Linked DNA regions of Priestia megaterium. The protein of the gene in region 1 interacts with the protein of each later gene in a pairwise test. Links are inferred from orthologs where the notes say so. Each region holds a gene or a part of one and is shown on either strand. Other genes may lie near its edges. The genes, in order: ftsL and LIS78_RS00405.

Region 1 (6,375 bases):
TAACTAAGTAGTTTAGAAAGAAGTAGGTGTCATAATGTTTAATCACACAACTGTTTTGCTTAAAGAAGCAGCGGAAGGCTTAAATATTAAGCCGGATGGAGTATATGTCGACTGCACGCTTGGCGGAGCAGGTCATAGTGAATATATCGTAAAACAGCTATCAGAAAAAGGGAAATTAATTGCGTTTGATCAAGACGATGTCGCTCTTGCAAATGCAAAAGAGAAATTAGCCCCGTATCTAGACAGAGTTATTCTAATCAAAAGTAATTTTCGCTATTTAAAAGAGCAGCTAATGAAACACGGAATTGAAGAAGTAGACGGAGTATTGTTTGACCTCGGCGTCTCGTCTCCTCAGTTGGATACACCAGAGCGAGGGTTCAGCTTTCACCATGATGCCCCGCTTGATATGCGCATGGATCAAAACTCAATGTTTTCTGCGTACAACGTAGTAAATGAATGGCCTTATGAAAAACTTGTGAAGATCTTTTTCCAGTACGGAGAAGAAAAGTTTTCGAAACAAATTGCCCGCAAAATTGAAGCATATCGAGAGTCTAAACCAATTGAAACAACGCTAGAGCTGGTTGATCTTATTAAAGATGGTATTCCAGCACCAGCTAGACGAACGGGTGGACATCCGGCAAAACGAATTTTCCAGGCTATTCGAATTGCTGTAAATGATGAGCTTCAAGTATTTGAAGATGCAATTGAACAGGCTATGGATGTGATAAAAAAAGGTGGACGTGTAAGTGTTATTACCTTCCACTCACTTGAAGACCGAATTTGTAAAGTAGCGTTTAAAAATGCAAGCACGGTTCCGCAGCTTCCGCATGGACTGCCGGTTATTCCAGAAGAATTTAAACCTAAAATGAAAGTTATTACAAGAAAACCTATTTTACCTTCAGAAGAAGAGATAGAAGAAAATAAGCGAGCGCGTTCGGCAAAGCTTAGAATTGTTGAGAAATTAGTTTAATTAAAGGGTTTAATCAAAGAGGAGGGGACGAGAATGAACAATGTAGCATACAAAGTAAGAGAGCAAGATCAGCAGCAGAAGCAGCAAAAGACGGTACGTCAAGTTATTCGGAAGACAAAAAGAAAAATCACGGTTGGTGAAAAAATTGTGTATTCTGGATTTGTCGCACTCATGCTGTTTGGGTCTGTGCAAATCATTTCAAATCAATCTTCCCTTTATAGCATCAGTGAAGAAGTGCAATCACTCGATGGAAAGATTGACAAGCAAGAAGCAAAAAACAATGAGTTAAAACTACAGGTAACAGAGTTAAGTGCATACGATCGTATTTGGACAAAAGCAAAAGAACTTGGACTAAAATTGAATGAAAATAACGTAAAAGTCGTTAACGATTAATTGCGATGACTACGCCAAGAAAAAATAGCAATATTAGTACAGGAGCAGCAATATTAATTTTAATATTTGCATTGCTCTTTTTTGTATTAGCCATCAGGTTCTTTTACATCCAAGCGACGGGCAAAGCAGACGGAGAAGCTTTAGCCGAAATTGCACAAAAACAGCATACGCGAACGTCTAAAATTGAAGGACAGCGCGGTACGATTTACGATCGAAACGGAGAAGCAATCGCCCAAGACACGGGTGCTTATACGGTTGTGGCGATTTTAGATAAAAAACAAACAAAAGACAAAGATCACCCGCAGCACGTAATAGACCCTGAAAAGACGGCTAAAAAATTAGCCCCATTATTAAATATGGACGAATCGAAAATTGAAAGCATGTTAACGGGAGGAATTAAACGTGGTACCTTCCAAGTCGAACTTGGTCCCGGGGGCCGTGACATTGATAACGTGCTAAAGCAAAAAATTGAGAAACTAAATCTCCCAGGCATCACGTTTTTACGCGATTCGAAGCGCTTCTATCCAAACGGTGTATTCGCCTCAAGTATTTTAGGATATGCGCAAAAAGATGATACGGGTAAAATCGTAGGGAAAATGGGAATTGAAAAAGTATTTGATAAGCAGCTTTCTGAAGAAGATGGATATGTAAAATACGAAGCTGCTAAAAATGGAATTAAGCTTCCGGATCCAAAAGAGTCAATTGTAGCTCCGAAAAATGGAGACAGCGTCACGCTTACGATTGATGAAAAAATTCAAACGTTTTTAGAGGATGCAATGACAGCTGCTGCTAAAGAATATAAACCAGAAGAGCTAATGGCAACGGTAGTGAATCCGAAAACCGGTGAAATTTTGGCGATGTCAAACCGCCCTTCATTTGACCCAAATATTCGTGATATCACGTCTTATCGTAATCCGTTTGTCGAAAACAGCTATGAACTTGGTTCAACGATGAAAATCTTTACGCTAGCGGCGGCGATTGATGCAGGAGTCTATAACGGCGAAGACCGCTATCAGTCCGGATCTTATAAAGTAACGAAAACCAGCGTTCCGATTAACGACCACAACGGTGGGGTCGGCTGGGGAGCTATTACATTTAATGAAGGAATTCAAAGGTCTTCAAATGTAGCGGTTGCCATTTTAGCCAACGAAAAATTAGGTACCGACCGTTTGTATAAATACTTGGACAAGTTTGGCTTTATGGATAAAACGGGAATTGACTTGCCAAACGAAGCTTCTAGCAAGTTAGTGACGAAGTACCCGAGAGATCGAGTAACCACTGCGTTTGGACAGGCGTCTGCTTTTACACCTATTCAAGAAATTCAAGCGGCTACTGCTATTGCAAATGACGGAAAAATGATGAAGCCTTATGTGATTAAACAAGTAGTCGATGAAACAAATAAAAAAACGATTAAGAAAACAAAACCTACCGTAGTAGGACACCCTATATCTAAAAAAGCAGCGAACGAAACGCTAGATATTTTAGAAACCGTTGTTTCTTCTGATGACGGAACAGGGAAACCTTACGCGATTGAAGGATACGATGTCGCTGGAAAGACGGGAACAGCTCAAATTCCTGGTCCTAACGGAGGCTACTTGCATGGACACGGGAAAAATTTCATTTCCTTTATGGGCTTTGCACCTGCTAAAGATCCAAAGCTGCTTGTCTATGTGGCCGTTAAAAATCCAACTCTCACGCCTCAAGAGACGGGTACTGCGCCGCTTACAGCCGTATTTAATCCGGTGATGAAAAACAGCCTGCAGTACTTAGGGGTGGAGCCTGAAAAAACAGACGAAGACGGAAAGAAAACAGAAGATAAAAAAGTAGATTCAGAAATTACGCTTAAATCTTACGTTAATGAATCAGTTGATAGTGCCGTGAAAGACTTAAAACAAAAAGGACTTGTTCCTGTTGTAATAGGTAAAGGAGATACGGTAGAAAGCCAATCACCGACTTCTGATACCATTGTCACTGGTCAACGCGTGTTTATTAAGACAAATGGAAAAGCCACAATGCCTGATTTAACAGGTTTTTCACATCGTGATGTTATTCGCTTTAGTGAATTTGTCAACGTTCGACCTAGCGCACTTGAAAATGGTTATGTTGTAAGTCAAAGTATTAAAGCAGGCGATCCGCTAAAAGCAGGAACGTACCTGAAAGTGGAACTTGAAACGCCTAAAGAGTTTTCAAGCACGTTAAATAAGTTAAAAGAAACGGAAAAAAGTGAGTCTGATAGTAAAAAAGACGATAAGCAACTTGACTAGAAAATAAGTTCTAGTGAATCCTGTACAAGCATATATTGGAACGAGCCGATTCAGAGGAGGTTCTAATATATGCGGGTATCAGGAGTCACAGTTCGTAAAAGGCTAGCCATTGTTTTGTTTGTCGGTTTTATTGTGTTTTTGATTATTGATACAAGGCTTGGATATGTACAGTTGCTGACTGGGGATACGCTAACTGAAAAAGCCAAAGACTTATGGAGTCGGAATATTCCGTTTGAACCTGAAAGAGGAAAGATACTAGATCGCAATGATGTGGCACTTGCTACAAATAAAAGTGCACCGACCGTTTTAGTTATGCCAAGACAAGTTGAAAATCCAGCTGTTACGGCTGAAAAGTTAGCAAAAGTGCTGGGAGCATCAAAAGAAAAAGTATATGAACAAATAACAAAAGCTTCTTCTAGCGTATATTTGCGTCCTGAAGGAAGAAAAATTTCACATGCGAAAGCAAATGAAGTGCGAAATTTAAATTTAAAAGGCGTATATATAGCTGAGGATTCGAAGCGGTACTATCCATTTGGGAGTTATTTGTCGCATGTATTAGGCTTTGCGGGAGTAGATAATCAAGGGTTAACAGGCCTTGAATTATATTATGATAAAGAGCTAAAAGGACAAAAAGGTTCAGTTAAATTGTATTCTGATGCTAAAGGTAAAAAGATGCCAAATATAGCCGATGACTACACAGCACCTGTGGACGGGCTGGATTTGAGATTGACCATTGATTCACGTGTGCAAACGATCATGGAGCGTGAGTTGGATAATGCTCAGACAGCTTATAATCCAGATGGTATGATTGCCATTGCTATGAATCCTAAAAACGGTGAAATTTTAGGTATGTCAAGTCGTCCGGGCTTTGATCCTACGGATTTTAAAAATGTGAAGCCTGAGGTGTATAATCGCAATCTTCCAATCTGGAGCGTATATGAGCCCGGATCAACGTTTAAGATTATTACACTGGCAGCTGCTCTTGAAGAAAAGAAAGTGGATTTACTAAAAGATCAATTTTACGATGATGGAGCCGCGGAAGTTGGAGGAGCGAGACTTCGCTGCTGGAAAAAAGGCGGACATGGACAGCAGTCTTTTTTAGAAGTTGTACAGAACTCATGTAACCCTGGTTTTGTGGAGCTTGGGGAACGTTTAGGAAAAGAGAAATTGTTCAAATACATTAAAGAATTTGGCTTTGGTCAAAAAACAGGTATTGATTTACAAGGGGAAGCAAAAGGAATTTTGTTCCCGCTTGATCGCGTAGGGCCGGTTGAACAAGCTACAACAGCTTTTGGGCAAGGGGTTGCTGTTACGCCTATTCAACAAGTAGCTGCTGTTTCCGCAGCCGTAAACGGTGGAACGCTTTATGAACCGTATATCGCAAAAGAGTGGGTGGATCCAACTACCGGAAAAGTTGTAAGCAGTCATAAGCCGGTTGCTAAGCGAAAAGTTATTTCCGAGGAAACGTCTAAGCAAGTGCGTTTTGCGCTTGAAAGTGTAGTAGCACAAGGAAGCGGAAAAGGAGCTTTTGTGGAAGGGTACCGCGTTGGAGGAAAGACGGGTACTGCGCAAAAAGCTCAAAATGGAAAGTATTTGAAAAATAATCACATCGTTTCTTTTATCGGTGTTGCACCAGCAGATAACCCTGAAATTGTCGTGTATGTTGCGGTTGATAATCCAAAAGGCACCATTCAGTTTGGTGGAGTTGTAGCAGCTCCGATTGTAGGTAAAATGATTGAAGACAGTTTGCGTGTGATGGAGGTTAAACCGCGTAAAGGACAAATTGAAAAAGAGTTAACATGGCTGGACACACCAATGATAAAAGTACCAAATGTCGTAGGAATGTCAAAAAAAGAGTTACAAGAACAGCTACTTAATTTAAAATTAGATGTGAGTGGCGAAGGAGATAAAGTGGTCAAGCAGTCTCCTGCAGCCGGAACGAAAGTTAAAGAAGGCGAAACGGTTAGAATTTATATGGGAAAATAAAAATCTCTATAAACCACTATTCTTCCTTGCATGATAATCAGCAGGTTTCTCTGCTTGTGAACATGAAATCAACAAATAAGCCTTGGGGGTGTTCCCTCCGGGCTTCTTTTTCTGTAAAATGTAATAGGTTAGGTGCTAGAAAAAGAAGAATAGTTGCCATAGCGTCTTATAACAAACGTTTCACTTTACAAATAGAGAGGACATGGTAGGAATGGATTTACGAGAACTACTAACACATTTACATGATTTTGTTCAGCTTCCTGAACAGAATATTGATATTACGTCAATTGAAATGGATTCAAGAGAAGTTAAGCCCGGAGCATTGTTCATTTGTATAGACGGCTATACGGTTGATGGCCATAGCTTTGCACAGATGGCTGTGGAAAAAGGGGCAGTAGCAATCTTAGCAGAAAAGGCTGTGGATGTAGAAGTGCCTGTTGTACGCGTGAAGAGTACAAAGCGAGCAATGGCAGTGCTAGCGGATGCTTTCTACAATCAGCCCACACAAAAAATGCATTTAATTGGTGTAACAGGCACAAATGGAAAAACAACGATTACACATTTAATTGAGCATATCTTTAAATCACAGCATAAAAAGACGGGTCTAATTGGAACGATTGAAATTCGTATTGGTGATACGTCTTATGATGTAAAAAACACAACGCCTGAATCGCTGACGCTCCAAAAAACATTTCATCAAATGGTGGAGGAGAATGTAGAAGTAGCGATGATGGAAGTATCATCTCATGCACTTGACTTAGG
Region 2 (10,965 bases), 4.1 Mb from region 1 along the record:
TTCAAGTATTTATCATTCTTCTACGAATCGCCTGCTAGTTTACTAGATTATTTACCAGAAGGCGGTCTTGTCATCTTTGATGAGACAACTCGAATTCAAGAAACGTCTGATCAGCTTGAAACAGAGGAAGCTGAATGGATAACGGAATTATTAGGACAAGGGCAAATTGTTCGAGACGTTCAATTATCTCATAAGCTCCCATCTCTTATTCAGCGAGCAAAACATCAGTTTTTATACTTATCGTTATTTTTGAAGCACGTATCGTATACGAGTCCGCAAAATATTATTAATATTTCATGTAAGCAGATGCAGCAGTTTTACGGCCAAATGAATTTATTAAAAAGTGAAATTGAACGTTGGAAAAATGCTAATTATACGGTAGTCCTCTTAGGAGCAGATAAAGAGCGCGTGAAAAAACTCGAAGGTGTGCTAGCAGATTATGATATTGATTCATCTATTTTAGATGGAAATGGTCAGCTTGTGCCAGGTCTTGTTCAAATTATTGAAGGCGATTTACAAATGGGCTTTGAACTGCCGATGCAAAAATTAGCTGTTTTAACCGAGGAAGAATTGTTTAAAAAACGGGTAAAGAAATCAAAGCGCCGTCAAAAGCTTTCCAATGCAGAGCGTATTAAAAGCTATTCAGAGTTAAACGTAGGTGACTATGTCGTTCACGTGAACCACGGTATTGGCCGTTACTTAGGAATGGAAACGTTAGAGATTAACGGTAATCATAAAGATTATATCCATATCAAATATGAAGGCTCTGACAAGCTGTACGTTCCTGTTGAACAGATTGATCAAGTACAAAAATACGTAGGATCTGAAGGGAAAGAGCCAAAAGTATATAAACTTGGCGGAAATGACTGGAAGAAAGTGAAACGAAAAGTTGAGTCTTCTGTTCAAGACATCGCTGATGACTTAATTAAACTGTATGCAGAGCGTGAAGCAAGTAAAGGTTATGCATTTTCCCCGGATGGCGATTTACAGAGAGAATTTGAAACAGCTTTCCCTTATCAAGAAACCGAAGATCAGCTTCGTTCTGTACAAGAAATTAAAAAGGATATGGAACATGAAAGACCAATGGATCGTCTGCTTTGTGGAGACGTTGGATATGGAAAAACGGAAGTAGCCATTCGTGCTGCGTTTAAAGCTGTGACAGATGGAAAACAAGTGGCTATTTTAGTGCCAACCACTATTTTAGCTCAGCAGCATTATGAAACCATCCGTGAGCGTTTTCAAGATTATCCAATCAACATTGGGCTATTGAGCCGATTTCGCAGCCGTAAACAGCAGCAAGAAACAATTAAAGGGCTAAAAAACGGGACCGTAGATGTAGTGATTGGTACACATCGTTTACTATCTAAAGACGTGATTTATAAAGATTTAGGATTGTTAGTTATCGATGAAGAACAGCGTTTTGGTGTAACGCATAAGGAAAAAATCAAGCAAATGAAAGCAAACGTTGATGTCCTTACACTTACAGCAACACCTATTCCACGAACATTACATATGTCTATGTTGGGCGTAAGGGATTTGTCTGTTATTGAAACGCCGCCTGAAAATCGTTTTCCAGTTCAAACATATGTAGTGGAGTATAATCCGGTTTTAGTTCGTGAAGCGATTGAGCGTGAGTTAGCGCGTGATGGCCAAGTTTACTTTTTATATAATCGCGTAGAAGATATTGAACGAAAAGCAGAAGAAATTTCGATGCTCGTGCCTGATGCTAGGGTAACGTATGCCCACGGAAAAATGAATGAAACAGAACTCGAAGCGGTTATCTTAAGCTTTTTAGAAGGCGAATATGACGTGATTGTGAGTACAACCATTATCGAAACAGGAGTAGATATTCCCAATGTAAATACGCTCATTGTCAATAATGCTGATAAGATGGGATTATCACAACTGTATCAATTAAGAGGGCGTGTAGGTCGTTCAAATCGCGTGGCATATGCGTACTTTACGTATCACAAAGACAAAGTACTGACAGAAGTAGCTGAAAAGCGTCTGCAAGCTATTAAAGAATTCACCGAATTAGGTTCTGGTTTTAAAATTGCTATGCGCGATCTTTCAATACGTGGCGCCGGAAACTTACTGGGTGCTCAGCAGCATGGATTTATCGATTCTGTCGGTTTCGATCTCTACTCACAAATGCTTAAAGAAGCGATAGAAGAAAGACGCGGGTCTGACGGAGAAAGTGTGAAATTTAATGTGGAAATGAATCTGGACTTAGACGCGTATATCCCTGATCAGTACATTACAGACGGCCGCTTGAAAATTGAGATGTATAAGCGCTTTAGAGGAATTGAAGCACTAGAGGATATTCAAGAATTGCAGGATGAAATGATTGATCGTTTTGGAGAGTATCCGGCTGAGGTTGAGTATTTGTTTAAAGTAGCTGAAACAAAAGTATATGCAACGCAGAACTTAGTAGAATCTATTCTTCAGTCAAAACAAGAAATTTCTATTCTGTTGTCTGAAGAAGCAAGCTCAACGGTAGACGGCCAAAAATTATTCATGCTAGGTGATCAATTTGGCAGAATGGTCAGCTTAGGTATGGAAGGCAAGAAAGTAAAATTAGTGGTTAATGTAAAAGGACTTGCTCAAAAAGAATGGCTCAATATTGTGTATCAGTTAGTAAAAGGAGTAGCCACTGTTAAAAAAGAACAAGTTACGAATTAAAAAGAAGGCTCATTTTTGAGCCTTCTTTTTGTATAGCTGAAATGAAAATATCCAAATCCCCATGTTTTGGCGGTTTTTTGGACATTTTTTTAATAAAAGCACACTTTTTAACAAAAAAAGAGATGGTTGGTGAATAGAAGTTGTAGAGTGAAGAATACTAACCTCAACAAAGGTGAACCTTTTATCATATAGCCATCAGTGATATTCACCAACTATTTTAATCATCATATGAAAGAGAGGCTTCAATGAATGAAAGCAACAGGTATTGTTCGTCGTATTGATGATTTGGGTCGCGTTGTGATTCCAAAAGAAATTAGAAGAACACTTCGCATCCGAGAGGGAGACCCGCTAGAGATTTTCGTCGATCGCGATGGAGAAGTTATTTTAAAGAAATATTCTCCAATTAGTGAATTGGGAGACTTTGCAAAAGAGTATGGCGAAGCGCTATACGATAGCTTAGGTCATCCTGTACTTATTTGTGACCGCGATGTATTTATTGCGGTAGCAGGAAGTTCTAAAAAAGAATACTTAAATAAAAACATTAGTTCTTTAGTGGAATCTGTTATGGAAAGCCGCAGTTCTTCTTTAGTAACTGATGGGAAAAACCTTGAATTTGTCGATGGATACGAAGAAAATATTTCTTCTTACACAATCGGTCCGATTATTGCAAATGGAGATCCGATTGGAGCTGTTGTCATTTTCTCAAAAGATAAGTCTCTTGGTGAAGTAGAGCATAAAGCAGCCGAAACAGCAGCTAGCTTCTTATCTCGTCAAATGGAGCAGTAAGCGTAATTATCTTTATTTTACATCATTTAATGAAAAGGTAGCAGTTTCTGCTGCCTTTTTTCATGCTGTCTTACCTTAGAAATAAAGAGAACATGATATAATGGTACGGTATTTTATTTATTGGAAAGTGCAGGATGTTTTATAAGAACAAAGCTCTATTCTATTGCGGTTAGCGGCTAATAAAAAGAGTTGTTCATATCATTACAAGCTGCAGGTGAAAGGTGTAGGAATGCAGAAACAGTCAAAGCTCTATTCTATTTTTAACGGCGCCGTTATTTTAACGCTCGCAGGTTTATTTACGAAAATCTTAAGTGCCACTTATCGTATTCCATATCACCATATCGCGGGAGATATAGGGTTTTATATCTATCAGCAAGTTTATCCGCTATATGGAATTGCGCTACAGCTAGGTACATATGGTTTCCCTGTAATTATTTCAAAGTTAGTAGCTGAGTATGCGGTAACAAATCGGAGAAAGGAAATCCGAGGAATACTTCAAGTTTCATTTGCTTTTTTGTTTGTAGTAGGCTGCACGATATTTGCGTTCGAATATAGCTTCGCAGAAACGATTGCCGAGTGGATGGGAGATCGTAAGTTAACGATTCTCATTCAAATTATTTCATTTTCCTTTTTACTTATTCCGTTTATTGCTGTTATTCGTGGTTATTATCAAGGATTACATAATATGTTTCCTACAGCGTTGTCTCAAATCGCAGAACAAGTTGTACGGGTAGGGACTATTTTGTATCTGTCTATTTTCTTGATCCAACATGGGTATGATTTATATACTGCAGGGGCGGGAGCTATTTTTGGTTCCATAACAGGCGGTATAACATCTCTTATTATTTTATTTTTATTTGTTTTTAGAACAAAGACAAATTCTAAGGGAGTATTTCAACGCATAAAAAAAGCAGACATCAAAAAAATAGTAAAAATCCTTGTTATTCAAGGCTTATTAATTTGTATTAGCGGTATGGGTCTGCTGTTTATCCAGCTTATTGACTCCTTTACTTTATATTCTAGTCTGACGGCGCACGGCATGGCTGAAGAGGCAGCACAAATTTTAAAAGGTATTTATGACCGCGGGCTTCCGTTGATTCAATTAGGTACAGTAGTAGGTACAGCTTTTTCACTTTCGCTTGTACCTGTTATTTCTTCAGCCATTGCGAAAAAGAACCTGTCATTTGTGGTTGAAAAAGTTCAGCTGTCTCTCCGTCTATCGCTTGTAGTCGGAGTTGGAGCAGCTTTTGGCTTGATTGCGCTAATGAAACCCATTAATATGCTTTTATATAGTAACTCCGACGGAACGGACGTTTTACAAATTTTGAGCTTGTTAGTTATATTTACAACAGTAGCAGCAACTGCTGGAGCCGTGCTGCAGGGGATGGGAGCTGTTTTCGCGCCTGTAATAGCCGTCATCGCTGGCATGGCAGTCAAACTGATATTGAATCTTTGGCTAATACCAGATTTTCAAACCTTAGGAGCAGCCATTGCTTCATCAGCTGGATTCGCTATCGTTGCAGCAATCAATCTATTTTGTCTGTATAAAAAGCTAGCTGTGCCTCTTGTTCCGAAAAAGGCGAGTGGAGGTATTTTTATAACGGGCATAGCAATGGTCGTTCTTTTGCAAAGCTGTTTATTTTGTTTACATCACTTTGTATGGTCTAATGGTTTAGATACAAGCAAACAAGTGGTTGAAACAGGAGCTGGTGTTTTAATAGGCGGTTTATTTTATTTGTTTATCATTATGAAACAACATATTTTTACCGAAGAGGAATTACGTTTACTTCCAATGGGAAGTGTTTTAGCTAAATACGTATTAAAAAATAAATAAGAAGGTGAAGCAATGACAGGTAAAGTAACAGTTATTGGTTTAGGAGCAGGCGATTTAGAACAGCTACCTGTAGGCATTTATCGCTTGCTACAGCAGGAAAAGCATATTTATATGCGCACAAAAGAACATCCTGTAATCAAAGAATTAGAAAGTGAAGGCTTGACGTATGTATCCTATGATGACGTATACGAATCTTATGATGCATTTGAAGAGGTATATGAACATATATCAAATGATTTAATCGAAAAAGCTTCAATTGAAGAAGTGGTATATGCCGTTCCCGGGCACCCTTTAGTGGCAGAACGTACGGTTCAATTACTTTTACAAAAAGGAAAAGAGCGGGGCATTCCCGTTGAAATTAAAGGGGGACAAAGCTTCTTAGACCCAATTTTTGGCGCGCTAAAGATCGATCCTATTGAAGGGTTTCAGCTGCTAGACGGAACAGATTTAAAGCGAAGCGAAATAGAATTAACGGGTCATGTTCTAATTGCTCAAGTGTACGATCAGTTCGTTGCCTCAGAGGTAAAGCTAACGCTGATGGAACACGTTCCTGATGATTACCTTGTTTATATTGTAACGGCAGCGGGAAGCAGTGAAGAAAAAATCCAGCCGGTCAAGCTTTATGAATTGGATAGAGAAATGTCGCTCAATAACTTAACGACTATTTATGTTCCTCCAGTAGCAGACGAAACAATTTTATACCATCAATTTGACGCATTCAGAAGGATTATTGCCACGCTCAGAGGGCCAAAAGGATGTCCTTGGGATCAAAAACAAACGCATGAATCGCTCAAGCGCTATTTGCTAGAAGAGTCTTATGAGTTATTAGATGCAATTGACCGTCAAGATGACGATAATATGATTGAAGAGCTCGGTGATGTATTGCTGCAGGTATTGCTTCATGCACAAATCGGTGAAGATGAAGGAATGTTTTCAATTGATGATGTTATTCGCAGTGTTTCAGAGAAAATGGTAAGACGCCATCCGCATGTATTTGGTGAAGTAAGCGTAAATGATGCAGACGAGGTCTTGAAAAATTGGGATGAAATCAAAAAAGAAGAAAAAGGAGAGGAACCTTCTTCTCTGTTAGCTTCTGTACCGGCAGCTATGCCTTCTTTAATGAAAGCGCACGGATACCAAAAACAAGCTGCAAAAGTTGGGTTCGATTGGTCAGAAGTTGAACCTATGTGGGAAAAAGTACAGGAAGAACTTGCTGAATTCCAAGAGGAAGTACAGCATGCTGATAAAGAAAAAATGAGCGATGAATTTGGAGATATTTTATTTGCTTTAGTGAATATTGCAAGATTCTATAAAATCGACTCTGAAGCTGCATTAGCTAAAACGAATACAAAATTTTTAAATCGATTTCAATATATTGAAGAAAAAGTGAGAGCTTCTGAAAAACCATTTGAATCTTTTTCGTTAGAAGAGTTAGATGAATTTTGGGAAGAAGCCAAAAAAACAGGTTTGTAAAACAGAAAGGTGAGGGAATTATGAGGTTAGATAAATTTTTAAAAGTATCACGTTTAATTAAGCGCCGTACATTAGCAAAAGAAGTATCAGACAAGGGCCGTATTACCATTAATGGTATCGTTGCAAAAGCAAGCACAAATGTGAAAGTAGGAGATGAATTAGCAATCACATTTGGCACGAAGAAAATTACCGTTAAAATAGAGGCTCTTCAAGAAGCAGCTAAAAAAGAAGAAGCAGCTAATTTGTACTCAATTGTCAAAGAAGAGCGTATTTCATCTGAAGTATAACTGATGAAGGCTTGTTCTAAATCACCTTTCTCATTCATATGTTTTAAACAACAGATAACAAGAGCGAATGCTCTTAATGAATGAGGTGGGGATGAAGATATGAGCCAATTTTACGAAGCAAGCAATTCAAACAAAGACCATACTCCAAATCATGATTTAGTGATGAAGGGTCGGCGTCTCTTAGATATTACGGGTGTGAAGCAGGTAGAGAGCTTTGACAATGAGGAATTTTTACTTGAAACAGTGATGGGTTTCTTGTCAGTTAGAGGGCAAAATCTGCAAATGAAAAATTTAGACGTTGATCAAGGAATTGTATCGATAAAAGGAAAAATCTTTGATATAGTTTACTTAGATGAGAACCAATCGGAGAAGGCTAAAGGATTCTTTAGTAAGTTGTTTCGATGAGTTTAAACATTCAGCTCTATACAATGCTTGCGATGGTATCGATGGGAAGCGGTTTAGGTGCTTCTCTCGATACTTATCGTTACTTTGTTAATCGCTCTAAATCACGCCCATGGTTTGTATTTGTGAATGACGTATTGTTTTGGATGGTGCAAGCTCTTCTCATTTTTTATGTGTTGTTTTTAGTGAATGAAGGAGAACTGCGTTTGTATGCGTTTCTTGCTTTGTTTTGCGGCTTTGCCGCGTATCAAAGCTTATTTCAATCACTGTATTTAAAAGTATTAACATTTACTGTCTCGAGCGTATTAAGTTTATATCGAGGTGTTTTAACGCTTAGTAATATTTTTTTGGTCAAGCCTATCCGCTTCTTTATTCATATTCTACTTGTAGTCGCTTTAGGGATCTACCGAGCTGTTCATAAGCTGCTCGTATTCTGTCTAAAGCTTATTTACGTACCGACCAGGTGGGTTCTTTTCGTATTTTGGAGAATGATGCCTAAACCTGTAAAACGATTTTTACATATGGGTTTTCGGTATATAGAAGGAATTTACAATCGTGCAAAGAATATGATAATGAGAGTCGTTGCATGGGTGAACACTTTAAAAAACAAGGGGGACGACTAATTCAATGAGTGCGGTACGAAAAAAAAAGGTCGCGAAGTTAAACACTGATTATAGCCATAAACAAGAGCAAATTAAACAAAATACAGATCGAAAGCGTATCGGTTTAATTAGGCGTTTGACTGTTTTCGGAGTGTTGGCCTTAATCATTGGTGGATTGATGGTATCAGCTTTAATTACGCAAACCTCAGCTATCGAGAACAAAAAAGCTGAGAAGGTGAAATTAGAACAGCAGCTGACAAAATTACAAAGCAAGCAAAAACAGTTAAAAGGTGAAATCGTCAAGTTAAATGACGATGATTATATTAAAAAGATTGCCCGCAGAGATTATTTTTTATCAGAAGACGGGGAAATTATCTTTAATGTAAAAAAAGACTAAACGTATGGTTCGTTGACAGTGTATTTTTGCTTTTTGTATAATATAATAAATTGATTTCTTTTATCATTTAAGGAGGAGCATTTTTTTTATGTCAATCGAAGTAGGCAGCAAGTTACAGGGAAAGGTAACAGGTATTACGAACTTTGGAGCTTTTGTTGAGTTACCAGGAGGTTCAACAGGCTTGGTTCATATCAGTGAAGTAGCTGATAATTACGTAAAGGACATTAACGACCATTTAAAAGTGGGCGACGAAGTTGAAGTCAAAGTAATTAACGTTGAGAAAGATGGTAAAATTGGTCTTTCAATTAAGAAAGCGGTAGACAAACCAGAACGTCCAGAAAGACCAGAGCGTCCTGCAAGAGCGCCACGCTCAGACCGTCCACGTGATTCACGCCCACAACGTAATAACAATCGTGGTGGTGGTAATGATTTCCGTACAAAAGAAACATTCGAACAAAAAATGAATCGTTTCTTAAAAGACAGTGAAGAACGTTTATCTTCCCTAAAACGCCATACCGAATCAAAACGTGGTGGACGCGGTGCAAAACGCGGTTAACTTGCTGCTTATATCAAATAGATAGCGAGTTTTTGGAAAGTACCTTTTATCTAAAAGGTGCTTTTTTTATATGTAAAAAAGAGTAGAAAAAAAGCATGTACTGTTGTACATGCTTTTTGATGACCCGTACGGGATTCGAACCCGTGTTACCGCCGTGAAAGGGCGGTGTCTTAACCGCTTGACCAACGGGCCTTTATTCGAGTAGCGGCGGAGGGGATCGAACCCCCGACCTCACGGGTATGAACCGTACGCTCTAGCCAGCTGAGCTACACCGCCATTATACGTTCTCTAAAAGACATTTATAATAATATAAAAAAGCAGGGTTATTGTCAATAGCTTTTTTGTTATTTTTATAGACTTTTATTTGCTTTTAAAAAAGAATGATGAGCATAGGCTTTAACAGTATCTCTGATATTTTTTAAATTGCCATGTAAGATTGTACATCTTTTTGTATAGTTTTCAATATAATACTAGAAAATAGTCGAACGATTATAGGTATTTTGCTAGTCCGTTTGACAAAATTTCACCTTTCGCCGCGATATAATAACGAATAAGTATAATTAGCGGGTGGTGGGAGAATGCAAAAGACGGAAAGAGATTTTGCAAGTCCAACAACAGAGGCGGTATTTAACCGAACTAGATTAGAAATGTCCCGTGTATTTACAAAGGCGGGTATGAAAACGGAAAAGGTGTTATTTCAATGGGGATTGTTGCTGCTAGTCGTAGGTTTTTTATTAGGACGAGCGTTAATTTTAATGAAAATCATGCCATTTGCTTTGCCATTCTTTGCAGCTGTAATGGCTATAAAGAAAGAAAAAGCACCGTTAGCAAGTTTAGCCGTATTGGCAGGGGCATTTAGTGTTTCCATTCAAAATGGAGGTACCGTATTTGCTACACTATTTGTTTTCTTACTAATTCATCGATTTAGCGGCATACTGACAATGGATCCGTTAAAGAAGCTGCCGTTCACTGTATTTAGCGCGATGTTACTTACAAAACTAACTATTTTTTATGTGTTTACCAAGGAATTCACCATGTATGATTTTACATTTGTGGCAGTAGAAGCAGGGTTGAGCTTTATCTTAACAATGATTTTCTTACAAAGCGTGCCTTTAATTTCATACCGAAAGCGAAAACAATCATTAAAAACAGAAGAAGTGATTTCTCTAATTATTTTGTTGGCATCTGTTATGACGGGGACAATAGGGTGGATGATTTACGGGCTTTCGGCTGAACATATATTATCTCGTTACTTAGTATTAGTTTTTGCGTTTGTATCTGGCCCTACGATAGGAGCTACGGTAGGGGTCGTAACCGGTTTAATTTTAAGTTTCGCGAATGTTTCTAGTTTGTACGAAATGAGTTTACTCGCTTTTTCTGGCTTGCTTGGAGGACTTTTAAAAGACGGTAAAAAGCTAGGGGCAGCTCTTGGGCTGGTTGTTGGTTCATTGCTAATTGGCCTATATGCTCAGGCAGATCAAGGATTGACGACTAATTTGTATGAATCACTGACGGCCGTTGTCCTATTTTTATTAACCCCATCTTTTGTTTTGAAAAACTTAAGTAAACTAGTACCAGGGACATCTGAAAATATGCTTGAACAACAGCAGTACGTGCGCAAGATCCGAGATGTAACAGCGAATCGCGTAGAACAGTTCTCAAATGTTTTTCAAGCACTTTCCAAAAGCTTTACGCAAAATGGATTTTATGATGAAAAGCCAAGCGCGGATAAAGAAGTCGATTATTTCTTAAGTAGCGTTACCGAAAGGACGTGCCAATTTTGTTTTAAAAAAGAACAATGTTGGGCACAGCAGTTTGATACAACCTATGAATATATGAAGGAAATTATGCTTGAAGTTGATAATGGCACTCTTGAACAAAATCCAAGACTAATTCGAGAAATGGACAAACATTGTGTGAAATCGAAAAAAGTCATCGATGTGATT

What was found.
Region 2: the proteins of ftsL (region 1) and LIS78_RS00405 interact in binary tests that used the Bacillus subtilis proteins (3 or more experiments, as listed by UniProt). The link is inferred for Priestia megaterium from one-to-one orthologs.

What each region holds. Positions count from the first base shown.
Region 1 is NZ_CP085442.1:4,188,730-4,195,104, reverse strand. What follows is about bases 1-2,683. They hold ftsL (cell division protein FtsL), read left to right. Parts: upstream 1-1,003; coding sequence 1,004-1,363; downstream 1,364-2,683. Other genes in these bases: LIS78_RS21705 (penicillin-binding protein), read left to right, coding at 1,369-2,683; rsmH (16S rRNA (cytosine(1402)-N(4))-methyltransferase RsmH), read left to right, coding at 35-970. Also shown: more of LIS78_RS21705, read left to right, coding at 2,684-3,627; LIS78_RS21700 (stage V sporulation protein D), read left to right, coding at 3,697-5,613; LIS78_RS21695 (UDP-N-acetylmuramoyl-L-alanyl-D-glutamate--2,6-diaminopimelate ligase), read left to right, coding at 5,825-6,375. UniProt on the Bacillus subtilis protein: Essential cell division protein that may play a structural role. Probably involved in the regulation of the timing of cell division. Also required for sporulation.
Region 2 is NZ_CP085442.1:63,038-74,002, forward strand. What follows is about bases 7,059-9,777. They hold LIS78_RS00405 (FtsB family cell division protein), read left to right. Parts: upstream 7,059-8,091; coding sequence 8,092-8,463; downstream 8,464-9,777. Other genes in these bases: LIS78_RS00390 (RNA-binding S4 domain-containing protein), read left to right, coding at 7,059-7,062; yabP (sporulation protein YabP), read left to right, coding at 7,162-7,467; yabQ (spore cortex biosynthesis protein YabQ), read left to right, coding at 7,464-8,087; LIS78_RS00410 (S1 domain-containing RNA-binding protein), read left to right, coding at 8,552-9,019; spoIIE (stage II sporulation protein E), read left to right, coding at 9,598-9,777. In the rest of the region: mfd (transcription-repair coupling factor), read left to right, coding at 1-2,682; spoVT (stage V sporulation protein T), read left to right, coding at 2,932-3,468; LIS78_RS00380 (putative polysaccharide biosynthesis protein), read left to right, coding at 3,698-5,302; bifunctional methyltransferase/pyrophosphohydrolase YabN, read left to right, coding at 5,315-6,775; more of LIS78_RS00390, read left to right, coding at 6,796-7,058; more of spoIIE, read left to right, coding at 9,778-10,965. UniProt on the Bacillus subtilis protein: Required for vegetative and sporulation septum formation. Required for the activation of genes expressed under the control of the sporulation transcription factors sigma F and sigma E.